DNA from 4 places in the Microlunatus aurantiacus genome. Region 3 is predicted to be linked to each of the others. Evidence: predicted binding sites of a transcription regulator. Region 3 holds the regulator's gene; each other region holds the start of a gene.
The links. Region 3 encodes LexA, which represses DNA repair genes until DNA is damaged. Its sites were predicted from a motif close to TCGAACANNTGTTCGA; they were not measured.
Positions count from the first base shown of each region.

Region 1 (4,207 bases), on a different contig from region 3:
ACTGGCGCACCAGTCTGGAGGCGGCACTCAGCGCACGCCCGGACCACGTCAGCGCGTACGCCCTCGTGGTCGAGGACGGCACGAAGATGGCGGGCCGGGTGCGCCGAGGAGAGCTGCCGCTGCCCGACGACGACGACCTTGCCGACAAGTACCTGCTGGCCGAGGAGCTGCTGTCGAGCGCGGGCTACTCGGCGTACGAGGTCTCCAACTGGGCTCGTCGGCCCGAGGCGGCATGCCGGCACAACCTGGGCTACTGGCGCGGGGACGACTGGTGGGGGATCGGTCCCGGCGCCCACAGCCACGTCGGTGGCACGCGCTGGTGGAACGTCAAGCACCCCGCCGCGTACGCCGCCCGGTTGGCCACGGGTGACTCCCCGGCGTACGCCCGCGAGATCCTCACCGCGGAGGACCGTCGGCTGGAGCAGGTGCTGCTGGAGATCCGTCTCGCCGAGGGCATGTCGTTGGACCGGCTGTCGGGGCGCGGTCGCGCTCGGGTGAGTGACCTGGCGGCACGGTCACTGCTCACGGTGGCTGAGGACCGGCTGCGACTGACGCTCGACGGTCGGCTGCTGGCCGACGCCGTGGTGCGCGAGCTCGTCGACTGACCCAGGCGGCGCTGACCGCACGAGCGAGCCCCGGACGCCGTACGCCTGGCGGTTCGTGGAATCCGTGGCACTCGCGGGTGGTCGTGCTGTGTGTCGCCGTCGGCGGTCGGCGCGGCTTCTGCCGTGCAGGCTCCTGCGGCGGTCTACGTCGCGGGCGAGGGGTGCCGACGTGACTGCGACCCTGGTCAGCCAGTTGTTCCATCGGCTGGTGAGGGGGCATCCGGTGCATCACCGAACAGAGGTGGATGGGCGTCGAGCGGGTCCTGCGGATCCCAGTTGTTGAGGGTGATCCGGGCGTTCAGGATCGGCCGCCGCTGGCGGTCGATCCACGGGGGCGGGATCCAGACCGGGAGGCCGTCGGTGTTGATCACGCACTGCCAGCCGCGCTGGGCGAACTGGTGATGGTGGTAGGAGCAGACCAGGGTCAGGTTGCCGATGTTGGTGTCCCCGCCGTCGTACCAGGCGTTCACATGATGCCGCTCGCACCACTGGGGCGCCATGTCGCAGCCGGGGAAGCTGCAGCCGGCGTCGCGGGCGATCAGCGCCAGGGTCTGGGCGAGGGAGGCGATCCGCCGAGTCCGGTAGAGATCGAGGACGGCGCCGCGACTGTTCTTCAAGCACACCGCGATGTCGGCCTGGTCGGCCAGTCGTCGTGCGGTCCTTGCGGAGACGGGGGAGCCGTCGTCGTACGCACCCATGCCGCGGTCGCTGAGGAAGTCCTCCCACGGCATGGTGATGATCAACGTCGTTGGGGTGCCTCCGGCAGCGGGCAGGTCGTTGCCCCGCAGGGCGGCGTCGAGCACCCCCGCCAGGGCGTCGTGCTGACGCTGTCCACGAGTCCTGTCGTCCGCCACGAGGTGCGTGGTGCTCGAGGAGGCGGCGTCGGGGGAGTGGTTCTCGGCTGGGGTCTCGAACCTGGTGCTGTGTGGCTTGGTCAGCGGCCCGAGCAGGGCGGCCAGCTTGTGACCAACGTCCGGGGTCAGACGGAAGTCCCCGGCCCAAGATCCGTCCCTGCGGTGCTGGAGATGAAAGAACCGGCGCAGTCTGTGCTCGGCCTCGTCGGCCGGCAGGACCCCGTCCGGATCGATGGCGTCGATCAGCTTCGCGGTGACCAGGTCGAGATCCTTGTAGCCAGCTGCGTCGCCTGCTCGACCAACAGCATCTCACCGGACTCCAGCGCTGCTGCCTCACAGTGCTTCACCTTGCGCAGGGCGGAATCGATCAACGCGACCTGCTCTGGGTTCACCCGCCCATCCCGTTGGGCGGCCGCCAGGTGGGGCCGGACCGGTTCCAGCGGCTCGCCGGTCATGCTGGTGCGGTCGGCGAGGTGCTCTGCTGCGCGGACCCGCCGGGAGGCCTCCCCTACCGAGATCTTGAGGCCGTTGGTGAGGACCCGGGTCATCGTGCGCTCACACAGCACGGCCGGCACCCCCTGCTCGGTGCCGTACTGGATCATCGCCCGGTCCACGACGGGGAGCTTGTTGCGCACCCGCTCCAGCGCCTGCAGGATGTCGACCAGTCCGAACGCTCCGAGGTCGATCAACGCGCCGTCGTCGACCAGCTTGATCAGGTGCTCGACGGCCACGTCGAGCGAGTCCACCGCAGCCTGCAGCACAGGTGCTGCAGGATCGCCAGAGGACCGCGGAGTTATACCCCTCATCATAGTCGAACAGGTGTTCGAGAACAAGACCGGAAGGTCCGATTTCCCAACCACACAAGCAAGATCCGGCTCACGTTCGGTGCGTCGCACAGCTACGGAGAGGGTGCTCAGGGCTTCAATGGCCTGGTGGACATCTGCGGAGCGGGAGACATCCTCCACCGTCGTGACGGGGTGTCCGTCCTGTTCCGGCACGACGCCCCCGCATCATGATCACCGCCCGCCCGGAGATGCTCTGGGAGCGCACGGATGCTGCCGTGGAGCTGGGGCGCAGGTTCGGCTTCCCGTCGGCCGATGCGGCCGCGGACTGGGCGGTTCGGGTGCTCGCCGAGGACTACGAGCTCGGGCTGGAGAGCCTCGACCGGATGGTGATCAGTGCCCACAACGTGATGTTCTGGGTGACGGCACGCGACGCCGGACGGCTGCTGATCAAGGTCTGTCGGCTCGCTGCGGCGCACGACTCGTTGGCTGCTCGAGCTGCTCTCGTCCGTTGGCTGTCCGGAAGGGGGCTACCCGTCGCGCCGCCGCTGCCGACGGTCGCCGGCGATCACCAGCTGCTGCGTGACGGTCGATCCCTCGGGATCCAGCCGGTGCTGTCCGGGGAGCTGCTCGACGGCGGTGATCTCGAGCAGGTCCGTGCAGCCGGCGAGATGCTGGCGTCGCTGCACGAGCACGTGGCTGACTGGCCCGACGCCGCGCGGCTCGAGCACGCGCGGCCGGTGGCCGGCGGTGGGCCAGGGGTCCCGGGAGCGCCGGCCGAGCTGAGGTCCCGGCTCGAGCAGCGGGCGCGTGACCTCCCCGAGCTACCCCGCCAGCCGGTGCACGCCGACTACCGGGGCGCGAACATCCTGACCCACGGCGTCACGATCACCGGCCTCCTCGACTTCGAGGAGGCGCGCCTGGACACTGCCGTGGCCGACCTGGCCCGTGCTGTGTGCCTGCTCGGCACCTGGTACCACGACTGGAAACCCCTGTCGCCGGAAGCCCAGGCGGCGTTCCTGGACGGCTACACGGCTCGTCGTCCGTTGACCGGGGCAGAGCAGGCCTGCCTGCCGGTGATCATCGGCCGGTCGATGCTCGGCCTGGGGTGGTGGGACGAGGCCCGACGCTGGCTGGCCTGAGCCGGTGCCGGATCACTTCCCAGCGCGTCACGGATCCTCCACAATGACGCCGTGATCAGGATCGATCTCCACGACGGCGACGGGGCAGCCCGGCACCGCGAAGCGGTTCTCCAGGTGTGGAACGAGGTCTTCGGTCCGCCGGACGATGCCGAGGCCTGGCGGACGGACGTGTGGGATCGGCACCGCGCCCGCGCCGACTTCCGCCTGGCCACGGCCCACGACGACGACCGGCTGGTCGGCTTCGGCTGGGGCTACACCGGCCAGCGGGGTCAGTACTGGTCCGATCTGGTCCTCGACCGGCTGGGCCTGACGGTGGCGGACTGGGTCGGCGGGCACTTCGAGCTCGTCGAGCTGGCCGCGCTCGCCGAGGTCCGCGGCCAGGGGGTCGGCGGGCGGCTGCACGACACCCTGCTGTCCGATCTCCCACACCGCCGGGCCCTGCTCGGCACCACGGATGACCCCAGGGCACCGGCCGTTCGGCTGTACACCAACCGGGGCTGGCAACGGCTGGGCAAGCAGTCGCCGACAGACCAGGTGATGGGCAAGGACCTGACCGCTGGTCCGTCGCGGCTCACCGGCTAGGAGAGGTGGTCCTGGGTCACGAAGTCGATCAGCTGCTCGACCGGGGTCAGCAGACCCCGCTCCAGGTCGGTCCAGCTGGTCACGGTGGCCAGGATCCGCTGCCAGGCGCGGGCGATGTCGGCCTGGTCCCGGTGCGGCCAGCCGAGGGCCGCGCAGGTGCCGTGCTTGATGTCGGTGCCACGCGGCACGTGGGGCCACGACTGCAGCCCCAGCTTGGCGGGTTTGACCGCCTGCCAGACGTC
Region 1 covers NZ_BAAAYX010000002.1:834,233-838,439, forward strand. The annotation lists gene hemW (radical SAM family heme chaperone HemW) at 1-605, shown strand, start outside; gene ABD714_RS04010 (HNH endonuclease signature motif containing protein) at 791-1,720, opposite strand; gene ABD714_RS04015 (DUF222 domain-containing protein) at 1,702-2,220, opposite strand; gene ABD714_RS04020 (phosphotransferase) at 2,472-3,383, shown strand; gene ABD714_RS04025 (GNAT family N-acetyltransferase) at 3,435-3,965, shown strand; gene ABD714_RS04030 (DUF3097 domain-containing protein) at 3,962-4,207, opposite strand, start outside.
Region 1: ABD714_RS04015 (DUF222 domain-containing protein) is a predicted target of LexA. The motif match lies at 2,271-2,286, and genes of this name have one in related genera.

Region 2 (4,207 bases), on a different contig from region 3:
ACCGGACCTCAAGCCGATCTCCACCACCAACCCCACCAAGCTGAGCCAGGCGATGAGCCCGGCGAACGCCAAGGAGCTGCAGGAGATGATGCGGGTCGTCGTGGCCGAGGGGACCGGGTCGTCGGCGCAGATCTCCGGCGTCGACGTGGCCGGCAAGACCGGCACCGCCCAGTCCGACCCGACGCGGAAGCCCTTCGCCTGGTTCACGTCGTTCGCCCCCGTGGACGACCCCAAGGTCGCGGTCGCGGTGATCGTGGAGGACGCCGACATCCCGCGGCAGGACATCGCCGGGGGGCGGGTGGCCGCACCGATCGCCCGCGCCACGATGCAGGCGGCCCTGTCGTGAGGGCTCGACCCGGTCAGGCAGGCACCCCGGCGGGTCGGGCCGGCACCAGAGCAGGTGAGGCTGGCACCCGAGCGGGTCGGGCCAGCACCCGGGCGGGCAGCCGGAACACCCCTCGCCGCCCGGTCGTCGGGCAACCCGCACCCCTCGGGGTGGTCGTGCGACCTGCCGTGGTCGTGGGAGGGTCGACGAGCGTGGCCGCGGTGTCGGCGGGAGTGCCGAGGATGAGAGGACTGAGGAGATGACGAGCCAGCCCAAGCTGGTCGGGGGACGCTACGAGCTGAGCGGGCTGCTCGGCCGCGGCGGGATGGCCGAGGTCCACCGGGCGCTCGACCTCCGACTGGGGCGACCCGTGGCGGTCAAGGAGCTGCGCGCCGATCTGGCGACCGACCCGACCTTCCAGGCCCGGTTCCGTCGTGAGGCGCAGTCCGCCGCCGGTCTCAACCACCCGACCATCGTCGCCGTCTACGACACCGGGGAGGAGACGAACCCGGTCACCGGGACCTCGATCCCGTACATCGTGATGGAGCTCGTCGAGGGCCAGACGCTGCGGGACGTGCTCCGCGAGGGCCGCAAGCTGCTGCCCGAACGGGCGCTGGAGCTGACAGTCGGTGTGCTGGACGCACTGAGCTACAGCCACAAGGCCGGCATCGTGCACCGCGACATCAAGCCGGCCAACGTGATGCTGACCCCCACCGGTCAGGTCAAGGTGATGGACTTCGGCATCGCCCGGGCGGTCGCCGACACCTCGGCGACGATGACCCAGACGGCGGCGGTGATCGGCACGGCCCAGTACCTGTCGCCCGAGCAGGCCCGCGGCGAGACCGTGGACGCCCGCAGCGACATCTACTCGGCGGGCTGCCTGCTCTACGAGCTGCTGGTCGGACGGCCGCCCTTCGTCGGCGACTCGCCGGTGAGCGTGGCCTACCAGCACGTCCGCGAGCAACCCGTCCCGCCCAGCCGGCTCGACCCCGAGATCACCCCCGACATCGACGCCATCACGCTCAAGGCGCTGGCCAAGGACGCCGACGACCGCTACCAGTCGGCCCGGGAGTTCAAGAACGACATCACCCGGGTGCTGGCGGGACAGCAGGCGACCGCCGTGGTCCCCCGACCGCTGCCCGAGTCGGACGTGCCGACTCGCGTCGCCACCCGCCCGGTGCCCACGCCGCCGCCCCCGGTGGACGACGACATCGACGAGGAGCCGAAGAAGCGCGGCGGACTCATCGCCCTCGTCGTCGTCCTCGCCGTCCTGCTGCTGGGCGGAGTGGCCTGGGGCGTCTACCGGTGGACGCAGCCGAACGAACCACCACCGCCCGCCCTCGTCGCGGTGCCGAACGTGCTCACCTACACCGCCGACCAGGCGACCGCGCGCCTCGAGGGGGTCGGTCTCAAGGCCACGGTGCGCGAGGTGAACGGACCGGCTGACACCAAGGGCCAGGTGACTCAGCAGGACCCGATCGCGGAGACCCAGGTCGAGGTCGACAGCTCGGTCACGATCACCGTCAACCAGGGTCCGGAGACCGCTGCCATCCCCGACGGGCTGGTCGGTCGGGACCGCAAGGCGGCCGAGGACCGGCTGAACGAGGCCGGCTTCGACTCCGTGGACGCCAAGGCGGCCACGTCGGAGCCGAACGACGCCAAGGCCGGTCAGGTGCTCACGGTGAGTCCCAAGGAGGGCGCGACGGTCCCGCTCTCGACCAAGGTCACGCTCACCTACGCCACCGGGGAGTCGACCGTTCCCAACCTCGTCGGCGTGAACCGGGAACGGGCCGAGACCGACGCCAAGGCGGCCGGCTTCAAGGTCCGCTTCACCGAGCAGCCGACCGACGAGCAGCCCGCCGGACTGGTCGTCTCCCAGGACCCGGCCTCCGGCTCGACGCTGGCCCGCGGGGAGACGATCTCGCTCGTGGTCGCCGCGACTCCCCCGCCGTCGCCGTCCCCGACCCCGACTCCCCCGCCCACCTCGGCCCCACCGAGCACCCCCACCACCCCGGAGCCGTCCGACACCCCGAGCTGAGCTCCGGAGCGGGCACGGGGCGGGCGGGGCTGGCGGGCGGGGCCGGCGGGCGGGGCTGGCGGGCGGGGCCGGCGGGCGGAGCCAGGCGTCCGTTCTCCGACCACTGTCGGCGTACGCGCCCGTGCTGTCGGCAGGAGCGTGCGCTCTCCGACCATGGTCGCCAGGTCGCCGCGTACGGACGGCGGGAGCGGGCGGCGGAGACGGGTGGCGGGGGCGGGTGGCGGGGGCGGGCGTTTCCGACCACTGTCGACTTCTGCGCTCCGTCCGCTCGGCGGGAGCCTGCGCCTCCCGCCCGCGGCGAACGCTGCGGTTCGCCTAATAGAACACGGGATCGAATAGGGGTACACTCGGCGCATGTCCGTGATGACCGCACTGCAGGGGTCCCTGTTCGAGCTCGACGCGGCGCCCGGGTTGGGCCCGCTGGCCGATCTCGTCGTCCGGCACCGGCTCGGCCGGGGCGCGTGGGTGGATCTGCTGCCCGGGTGGCTGGGTTGCGCCGATGAGGTGTACGACCGGTTGCTCGACGTCGACTGGCAGGCCGAGCGACGTCAGATGTACGAGCGGGTGGTCGACGTGCCCCGGCTGCTGCGGTTCTACGGCGAGGGCGAGGAGCTTCCCCACCCGACGCTGACCACGGCGCGGCAGGCCCTCAACCAGCACTACGGCCCCGAGCTGGGCGAGCCGTTCACCACCGCCGGGATGTGTCTCTACCGGGACGGCCGCGACTCGGTGGCCTGGCACGGCGACACGATCGGCCGGGGCCGGAGCGAGGACACCATGGTCGCCATCCTCTCGCTGGGATCGGCGCGGGAGTTCCTGCTCCGCCCGCGGGGCGGCGGCGCGACCATCCGGCATCGACTGGGACACGGCGACCTCATCGTGATGGGCGGGTCCTGCCAGCGCACCTGGGAGCATGCGGTCCCCAAGACCTCCCGCCCCGTCGGGCCGCGGATGAGCGTGCAGTTCCGACCCCGCGGGGTGCGCTGACCGCAGGATCCGGGCGGACGACCCGCGCCCGGTCGGATCGCGGTGGCCCGACGGAAGCGAGAGCAGGAGCACGGGAGCGGGATCCGGTGGGTGCCGCGGGAACGAGAATGTGCGGCAGGATCGGGACGTGACCGACTACGGCCAGGATCTCCAGTTCGGTACGTTCCTCACCCCCGACGCGAGCCGGCCCGATCAGGTCGTCGAGCTGGGGCTGCTGACGGAGGCGGCCGGTCTCGACCTGGCCACCGTCCAGGACCACCCGTACCAGGCCCGGTTCCTGGACAGCTGGGCGCTGATCGGCACCATCGCGGCGCGGACCAGCACGCTGCGACTGACCACCAACGTGACCAACCTGCCGCTGCGGCCGCCGTTCGTGCTGGCCAAGACCGTGGCCAGTCTCGACCTCCTCAGCCGCGGGAGGATCGAGCTGGGGATCGGAGCCGGCGCGTTCTGGGACGCCGTGGTGGCGGCCGGTGGTCCCCGGCGGACGCCGAAGGAGGCCGTCGCCGCGCTGGCCGAGGGCATCGAGATCATCCGGGCCACATGGGACGCCGCCCGGCGCTCCGTCCGGGTCTACGGGACGCACTACCGGGTCGTCGGCGCGCATCCCGGTCCCGCGCCGGCCCACGCCATGGAGATCTGGGTCGGGGCCATCGGACCCAAGATGCTGGCGCTGACCGGCCGGTCGGCCGATGGCTGGCTGCCGTCGCAGGCGTACGTGCCGCCGGACCAGCTGGCCGAGAAGAACGCGCGGATCGACGAGGCAGCGCTGGCGGCCGGGCGGGACCCCGGGCAGATCCGCCGGCTCTACAACGTGAACCCGTCCACCGATCCGGCCTGGGCCGAGCAGCTCGCCG
Region 2 covers NZ_BAAAYX010000004.1:455,616-459,822, forward strand. The annotation lists gene ABD714_RS09940 (peptidoglycan D,D-transpeptidase FtsI family protein) at 1-346, shown strand, start outside; gene pknB (Stk1 family PASTA domain-containing Ser/Thr kinase) at 585-2,363, shown strand; gene ABD714_RS09950 (alpha-ketoglutarate-dependent dioxygenase AlkB) at 2,718-3,350, shown strand; gene ABD714_RS09955 (LLM class flavin-dependent oxidoreductase) at 3,478-4,207, shown strand, end outside.
Region 2: ABD714_RS09950 (alpha-ketoglutarate-dependent dioxygenase AlkB) is a predicted target of LexA. The motif match lies at 2,683-2,698, and genes of this name have one in related genera.

Region 3 (4,207 bases):
TCGCCGCGGAGCTGAGCTCGGTGAGCGGTCGAGAGGTGCGCTACATCCCCGAGTCCGAGGACGAGGCCTACGCCTCGCGCCGCGGCTACGGCGCCCCCGACTTCGAGGTGACAGGCTGGGTCAGCTCCTACCAGGCCATCGCCAACGGCGAGGTGGCGACCGTCAGCGACACGGTCGAACAGGTCACCGGACGGAGCCCGCAGTCACTGCGCGACGTGCTCCGGACCGACCCCGGCTGCTGGGCACACCTGGCTCCGCGCGACGCGCCCTGAGCGGCCGGTCGATCCCGGCCGGTCGATCGCGGCCGGCTCGAACCCGGCACGAACCAGGCCTCAGCGGGGCAGACCCGCGGACACGCTCACCTGGTGGCCTTCACCGGTCACCGACATCGCCGTCAGACCGACCACGGTGAGCGCAGCGACCATGATCATCAGCCCCACCACCAGGACCACCGCCACACCGCGATCGGTCAACCGCCAGGTCGGGCGGGAGACCGCGACCTCGGCCAGCACTGGCGCCGCAGGCGTGCAGGAGCGGACAGCTCCGGAACGCCGCGCCGAGTCCGGCGCCACCCAGAAGGCTGCCGGCCGGAGGGTCGGCACGGACGAGCGACCCGATCCACGCCGGGACCGGCCCGGACGCACCTGGCGTCCCGGCTGCTGTCGAGCAGGAGTGCGTCGCGCCCGCGGTGCCGGGGTCGCCGGCACGGCCGCCGGTGCGATCTCGCCGCACCCGTCGACCATGGTCCGGTCCACCAGGAGCTGGGTCATTGCTTCCTCCTACCTCGAACGGACATTCGATAGAACGCCTGTTTGAATTCTTACCCGGCCCTCAGGAGATTGGCAAGGCTTTTCGAAAAACTTCTCGGTCGTGATCCTGCCCGCCGCCACTGACACTTCTGGTTCGTCGCGCCCCCGGGCCGGTGTGAGAGTCGACCAGGAGGGTCTGACAGTCGTCCGGGGGGCCCGGGGTCACGGACACAGCGACGCCGCAGCCCGGTCACGACACGCTCGAACAGATGTTTGATTGGCTGCCGGACCTTCCCTAGAGTGCTGCTCATGGCGAACACGAAGGACGAGCAGCCCCCCACGCCGCAGCGCAAGCGCGGTCGCCCGCGAGCGAGCGAGGTCGCCGCCCAGCTGGGCGAGACGGGTCAGGTGTCGACGCTGCCCGACGGCCCGGCCGGTGTCGACGGCCTCACGCTGCGGCAGCGTCGGATCCTGGAGATGATCAAGGAGACGGTCGAGACCCGTGGCTACCCGCCGAGCATCCGGGAGATGGGCGACGCGGTCGGGCTGGCGTCCTCGTCCAGCGTCGCCCACCAGCTGAAGGTGCTGGAGGGCAAGGGCTTCCTGCGTCGAGACCCGAACCGCCCACGGGCGCTGGAGGTCCTGCTTCCCGGGGCGAACGACGCGGCCAGGGTGCGGCCGCTGTCGCCCACCCGGGCCGAGGTCGAGGTCGAGGTCGACGAGACGGGCATCAACGACGCCTACCCGGAGCCGGTGCACGTGCCGGTGATCGGGCGGATCGCGGCCGGCGGTCCGATCCTGGCCGAGGAGCGGGTGGAGGACGTGTTCGCCCTCCCACGTCAGCTCGTCGGCGAGGGCACCGTGTTCCTGCTCGAGGTCCGGGGCGACTCCATGATCGACGCCGCCATCTGCGACGGGGACTGGGTGGTCGTGCGTCAGCAGCCCACGGCGATCAACGGCGACATCGTGGCCGCCCTGCTGAACGACGAGGCCACGGTCAAGACCTTCAAGCGCACCGACGACCAGGTCTGGCTGATGCCGCACAACCCTGCGTACGACCCGATCGACGGCAACCACGCGTCGATCCTGGGCAAGGTCGTGGCGGTCCTGCGCCGGCTGTAGCGCCGGCGACCGCCCTCACAACAAGCTGGGCTCGTTGGTCGTCATCTGGTTCGTGAAGCGGGCGACGGCTCGGAGCTTGTTGGCCACGTCGAGCGCGGCGACCTTGTAGGCCTCCGAGAGCGTCGGGTAGTTGAAGACCGTGTTGACCAGGTAGTCGACGGTGCCGCCGCAGCCCATCACCGCCTGTCCGATGTGCACCAGCTCGGTGGCGTTGGTCCCGAACACGTGCACCCCGAGGATCTCCCGGGTGTCGGCGTGCACGATCAGCTTCAGCATCCCGTACGAGTCGCCGATGATCTGTCCGCGGGCCAGCTCGCGGTAGCGGGAGATCCCGACCTCGAACGGGACCGCGTCCTTGGTGAGCTCGACCTCGCTGCGGCCGCAGTAGGAGATCTCGGGGATGGAGTAGATGCCGATGGGCTGCAGGTGGTGCAGCTCGTTGACGGTCTCGCCGAACGCGTACGCGGCCGCCAGCCGCCCCTGGTCCATGGAGGTCGCGGCCAGCGCCGGGAAGCCGATCACGTCGCCGACCGCGTAGATGTGGGGAACTGCTGTCGCGTACGTGTCGTCGACCACCAACCGGCCGCGGTCGTCGGCCTCGAGTCCCGCCATCCCCAGGTCGAGCGCGTCCGTGTTGCCCTGCCGTCCGGCGGAGTACATCACCACCTCGGCGGCGATCCGCTTGCCCGAGGCGAGCGTGGTCACCGTCCCGTGGCCGGAGCTCTCCACCGAGGCCACCTCCTCACCGAAGCGGAAGGACATGGACAGGTCACGCAGGTGGAACTTCAACGACTCCACGATCTCCTGGTCGCAGAAGTCGAGCATCTGGGCGCGCTTCTCGACCAGGGTGACCCGGGTGCCGAGGGCGGCGAAGATGGACGCGTACTCGGCGCCGATGACGCCGGCCCCGACGACCACCAACGAGTCGGGCACCCTCTCCAGGGTCAGGATCTGGTCGGAGTCCAGCACCCGTACGCCGTCGAAGTCGATGGACTTCGGACGGGCCGGCGTGGTGCCGGTGGCCACGACGATCTTGGCGGCGGTCAGCGTCCGCATGGTCGACAGGTCGTCGCCGTCGATCGACAGGGTGTGGGGGTCCAGGAAGGACGCGCTGCCGGCCATCAGCTCGATGTGGTTGCGCAGCAGCTGGTTGCGGATCACCTCGATCTCGCGGCCGATCACGTGCTGGAGCCGGCTCAGCAGGTCACTGATGGTGATCTCGTTCTTGACCCGGTAGCTGGCGCCGTACATGTCGCGCTGCTGCATCCCGGTCAGGTAGAGGACGGCCTCGCGCAGCGTCTTGGACGGGATCGTGCCGGTGTTGACGCAGACGCCGCCGACCATCTGCTTCCCGTCGATGACACAGACCCGCTTGCCGAGCTTCGCCGCCATGATGGCCGCCTTCTGACCGCCCGGGCCCGAGCCGATCACCGCGAGGTCGAAATCGTAGGAGTGCTCCATACCGGGAGCCTCACACACGTGTGTTACAGCCGCCACCACCGGGGCGGATCGGCTCGTCAGTCGGTCTCGTCCAGCCGCCGGAGCGCGCCGATCGCGGTCTCCCGGTCGCTCGTGGTCCACATCGGCGGCATCGAGGAGCGCAGGTACGAGCCGTAGCGGGCCGTGACCAGGCGCGGGTCGAGGACGGCGACCACCCCGCGGTCGCTCACCCGTCGGATCAGCCGTCCGGACCCCTGGGCCAGCAGCAGCGCCGCGTGGCTGGCGGCCACCGCCATGAACCCGTTGCCGCCCGCCTCGGCGACGGCCCGCTGGCGGGCCACGGTGAGCGGCTCGTCCGGTCGGGGGAACGGGATCCGGTCGATGATGACCAGCCGGCAGGTGGATCCCGGCACGTCGATGCCCTGCCAGAGCGACAGCGTCCCGAACAGCGAGGACTCCTCCTCGGCCACGAAGCGTCGGGTCAGCTCCGACAGCTGGGCGTCCCCCTGGCAGAGGATCTTCAGCTTGGGCAGCTGCTTGCGGACGTGCACGGCGGCGGTCTCGGCTGCTCGGCGGGAGGAGAACAACCCCAACGTGCGGCCACCGGCGGCCCAGACCAGCTCGGCGACCTCCTCCAGCACGGCCTCGCTGATCCCGTCTCGACCCGGCTGCGGCATCCGCCGGGCGAGGTAGAGGATGCCCTGCTTCTCGTACGAGAACGGCGAGCCGACGTCGATGCCGAGCCACGGCTGGCGCTCGTCGTCCTCGGTGCGCGGCGGCGCCGCCGCGGTGTCCCGGACGCGCTCGTCCTCGCGCAACCCGACCGACGCAGCCACTCCGGTGAAGTCCCCACCCAGCTTCAGCGTGGCCGAGGTGAGCACCGTGGTGTGCTCGCC
Region 3 covers NZ_BAAAYX010000003.1:398,712-402,918, forward strand. The annotation lists gene ABD714_RS07425 (SDR family oxidoreductase) at 1-272, shown strand, start outside; gene ABD714_RS07430 (hypothetical protein) at 333-770, opposite strand; gene lexA (transcriptional repressor LexA) at 1,059-1,871, shown strand; gene sthA (Si-specific NAD(P)(+) transhydrogenase) at 1,887-3,332, opposite strand; gene ABD714_RS07445 (ATP-dependent DNA helicase) at 3,389-4,207, opposite strand, start outside.

Region 4 (4,207 bases), on a different contig from region 3:
GTCATGCAGGTCGATCAACCCGACCACGCGACCGTCCCGGACGAGGACGTGCTCGGCGCGACCGTCGAACAGGGTGAGACTCCCGGAGCGGTCGGCGAGGACCGGAGCAAGATCATCGAGCCGCCGACGCAGCGTCCCCACCTGGTCCTGCGTACCGCCGGCCGACGGCCACCAGGCGATCAGCTCCTCGGTCCACGCGGTGATCCAGCCGTGGACCGTCGGCTGACCCGAGTACGGCGGCCCGCCAGGCAGCCGGTGCACCGTACGCAGCATCCGGCCGACCTCTCGTTGCGCCCCCAGCGGGCTGCGCGAGCTGATCGGGTCGCCGTCGATCCAGCGCAGCACCAGCACCGACGGTGAGCCGTCGACGTACGCGACGATCTGCGGCACCGGCAGACCCTCGGCGGCCAGGATCGCGTTCGCCTCCACGTCCCCGGCCAGAGCGCCCGGTGCTGACGCGGTCTTGAGCACGAACCGCTCGCCCGACCTGTCCCGGGCCTGCAGCGTGGCGCGACCGGGTCCCGCCTGCAGCATCCGCATCGGCTGGAGCCCGACGCCTGCGGCCAGATCGACCAGTTCTGCGGTGACCTGATCGTGCACGTGCGTGCCGGTCAGCGCCGGATGGGCGGCGGGTCGTCGGGCACCACCGTCTCGCCGATGAGTCGCCACAGCTGATCGGCGGCGTTCGCATAGCCCCCCGTGGCCGGGTCGAACGCCTCCGGCTCGAACGTGACCGCCACCGCGATCGACGTCCTCGTCGGCGGGTGGTAGCCGAAGGCTCCCGCCGCCCCACTGAACAAGGGATTCTGCAGCACCCAGCTGCCGCTGGTGACGATGCCGAGGCCGTAGCTGTAGCCGACCGACTGCGGGAAGCAGGTCGGGCAGCCGTCGATCGCGGTGGTCTTGCCGATCAGGTCACGGGTGATCATCTTCTGGTACGACTCGGGTTTCAGCAGCCGGCCGGAGCCGATGGCGTGTGCGGTCGTGTTCAGATCGAAGATGTTCGTGGTCTGGACCGCTCCCCGGGTGATCGTCCAGGACGGGTTCCAGTAGGTCGACTCCTCGATGAAGGGCTCGCCCGGCTTCAGCTTCAGGAACTCCCGGCGCTCGGAGGTGAACGCGTGCAGCGCCGGTTCGGGGATGGCGGCAGTCCCGGGGTCCTCCGTGTTCTCCAACCCGAGCGGACCCAGCACCTTCTCCTGCAGCAGGTCATCGACCGACCGACCGGTCGCCTTCTCGATCACGAGACCGAGGATCACGTAGTTGGTGTGGGAGTAGTTCCAGTTGGTGCCCGGTGCGTACACCAGTGGTTTCCCGGTGCTGTAGGCGATCAGCTCCTCCGGCGTCCACGGCCGGAACGGCTCGGCGTACTGGGCGTCGGCCATCAGCGGGTCCGCCACGTAGTCGGCGTACCCCGAGGTCATCTGGGCGAGCTGGCCGATCGTCACCCGATCGGCGTACCGCAGGTCCGGAAGATACTGCGACACCTTGTCGTCCAGGCTGAGCGCGCCCTGTTCCTCCAGCAGCAGCGCCAACGTAGCGACGTAGGAGATGGCCACCGCCCCGTTGCGGAAGTGCATGGCCGTGGTGGCCGGCACCCCCGTCATCGACTCGCCGACCGCCTCGGTGAGGATCTCCTGATCACCCGAGGTGACGCGGACGATCACCGCCCGCAGGTGGGATGACGCCCGTACGCTCTCGACCACCGCACGGACCGCCTCCGCCTTGGCCGGATCCGCGGTGAGCGGCGTTCCCTGGCTCTCGGAGCGCTCTGACTCAGGGTCCAGTGGCGGCGCCACGTGACAGGCTGTGGCCAGGACGGCTACCGCGACGAGCACACCGGCCAGCCGGGTCCTCGACCCTCGTCTCCGCATGCGAACTCCGTCCTCGACCAGCCAGACGCCGACGGAGTGGACCCGTCACGACGGATCGTACGGGTCGTCCCTGACGCGGTTCGCCGGTGGCGAGACGGACGAGCCCTCCGCCGGACTGACCGAGCAGGAGGTTCTGTCACGCTTCCGACCGCTCAGCGCGCCAGAACCTCCTCCTCGAAGGTTCGGACACGACCGCTCGGAGATGATCGTGGTCACGATCAACGGTTGGCGCCGCAAGATCTCGGATCGTCACGCTGGTTCACGTCGGAGCGGGAGGCTCCGGTAGGGGCAATGATCTTCTCCAGATGACAGCGCCGGGCCTACCCTGATGGGCGGAGGGGCTTTATTCGAACATGTGTTCGACTATACTTCAGACATGAACCGGCCGACTCCTGACGAGACTGCGGATCATCCGCTGCTCGCAGCGGTGGATGCGGCCGAGACAGCCGTCGAGCACCTGATCAAGCTGGTCGACGACGGCGCCCACACCGATCTCGGGGCATTCGGCCTGGTCGAGGTGCTCCGGCACGTGGAACGGGTCCGCAACAAGCTCCCCGTCGTCGACGGCGCTCTCATCGAGTTCGGGAGTGAGCAGGGTGCCTCGGGAATCCTGTCGGAACGGTCCATGGTCGGGGTGCTCGTGTCCGGTCTGCGGGTCTCGGCCGGGGAGGCGTTGCGACGGGTGCGGGCCGCCGAGCACCTGGCCGAGCGGCGCTCACCGCTCGGAGAGACCCTGCTCCCGATCCGTGAGGAGATCGCTCGTGCACGCCGCGACGGACTGGTGGCGCCGGAGCAGGTCGCTCTGATCGACGGGGCCCTGCGCAAGGTCGGTCACTGCGCTCCGGCGGATGTCGCGGCTGGGGAGGCGTTGCTGACGGAGCAGGCGACCCGGCTCGGTTTCAAGGACCTGCAGACAGTGGTGACCAAGGTGGTCGAGGCCATCGACCCGGACGGCATCCTGCCCACCGACGAGGCCGAGCACGAGCACCGCCGGTTCCTGCACCTGAAGCAACGCACCGACGGCTCCTGGGCGGGCGACTTCCGGTTCACGCCAGCCGTCGGCGCGAAGCTCGCCGCCCTGCTGGGGCCGTTGATGCATCCCCGCACAAGCACCGACCGACCCGACGATGCCGAGGGCGCGCCGGGCCGGAGGCGGGTCCTCGACGACGAGCGCACCATCGGGCAGCGCCGTCACGACGCCTTCGCCGAGATCCTGGACGCCTGTCTGCGATCGGGCGAACGACCGGAGACCCAGTCCGGGACACCGGCGACCTTGATCCTGACCTTCACCTGGGCCGAGTTCACCGAGGCCAACGGGATCGGGACCTACGCCGACGGCACCCCCTGCTCTGCCCGCACGGCACGCGACCTGGTCGGCGAGGCCGAGATCGCGTTCTGCGTGACGGGCGCGAGAAGGCAGCCGCTTGACCTCTACCGGGCGAAGCGGATCGCCTCGACGGCTCAGACGCTGGCCCTGATCGCCCGAGACGGCGGCTGCTCGTTCCCCGGCTGCCAGGTGGCTCCGCAGTTCTGCGAACGTCACCACGTGATCTCGTGGTGGGACGGCGGGGACACCAACATCCACAACCTGACCCTGCTGTGCAGCTACCACCACCGCCACTTCGCCCAGCGGGGCTGGCAGTGCGTCATCACCACCCAGGGTCTGCCGGTCTGGGTCCCGCCCCGCTGGATCGACCCGGAGCAGCGACCGATCCTCCACCACCGGATCATGATCAGCACCTGGGACGTGCAGGACCCGTTGACCTTCGATTCCCCTGATCGGCTTGAGCCACCTGAGGAACCAGACCCGCCCGATTGAGGCCGATGCCGATCTAGCGGCCGAGTCACCAGAACGGATCAGCACGGCCGACGCGTCGGACCGGGAGCAGCATGTCCGCTGGGAGGCTGCCACCCAGGAAGACGCCTGGGGTGGCTGCTGGCGCGCGCGACCAGGAGTTTGCCGCGTCAGGCCAGGACCGCCGGTTCGTCCGCTGCCACGACGCGGGCGTGCGAACGCCTCGCCGCCTCGCGCGCGTGCGAACGCCTCACCACGCGCTCCCCTGCGTGCAGCAACGGCCGACTCCCACACTCCGCGCGCAAGAACAGCCGACGTCGTAAGCCCCATGCGGCCAGCCGAAGCCGGGTCAGACGGAGATGCCTGCCTGGTCGGCGGGAGCGTCCGCCAGACGAGCGGCGAGACGGGCGGCGGCGCGCCAGGCCAGGGCGACGGTGGTGAGGGTCGGGTTCGACGCGGTCGCGGTGGGGATGACGCCGTTGCCACCGAGGTAGAGGTTCTTCACGCCCCACACCTCGAGGTCGGGGCTGCAGACCGA
Region 4 covers NZ_BAAAYX010000009.1:150,469-154,675, forward strand. The annotation lists gene ABD714_RS12280 (phosphotransferase enzyme family protein) at 1-600, opposite strand, end outside; gene ABD714_RS12285 (serine hydrolase domain-containing protein) at 612-1,799, opposite strand; gene ABD714_RS12290 (HNH endonuclease signature motif containing protein) at 2,251-3,693, shown strand; gene ABD714_RS12295 (GMC oxidoreductase) at 4,019-4,207, opposite strand, start outside.
Region 4: ABD714_RS12290 (HNH endonuclease signature motif containing protein) is a predicted target of LexA. The motif match lies at 2,222-2,237, and genes of this name have one in related genera.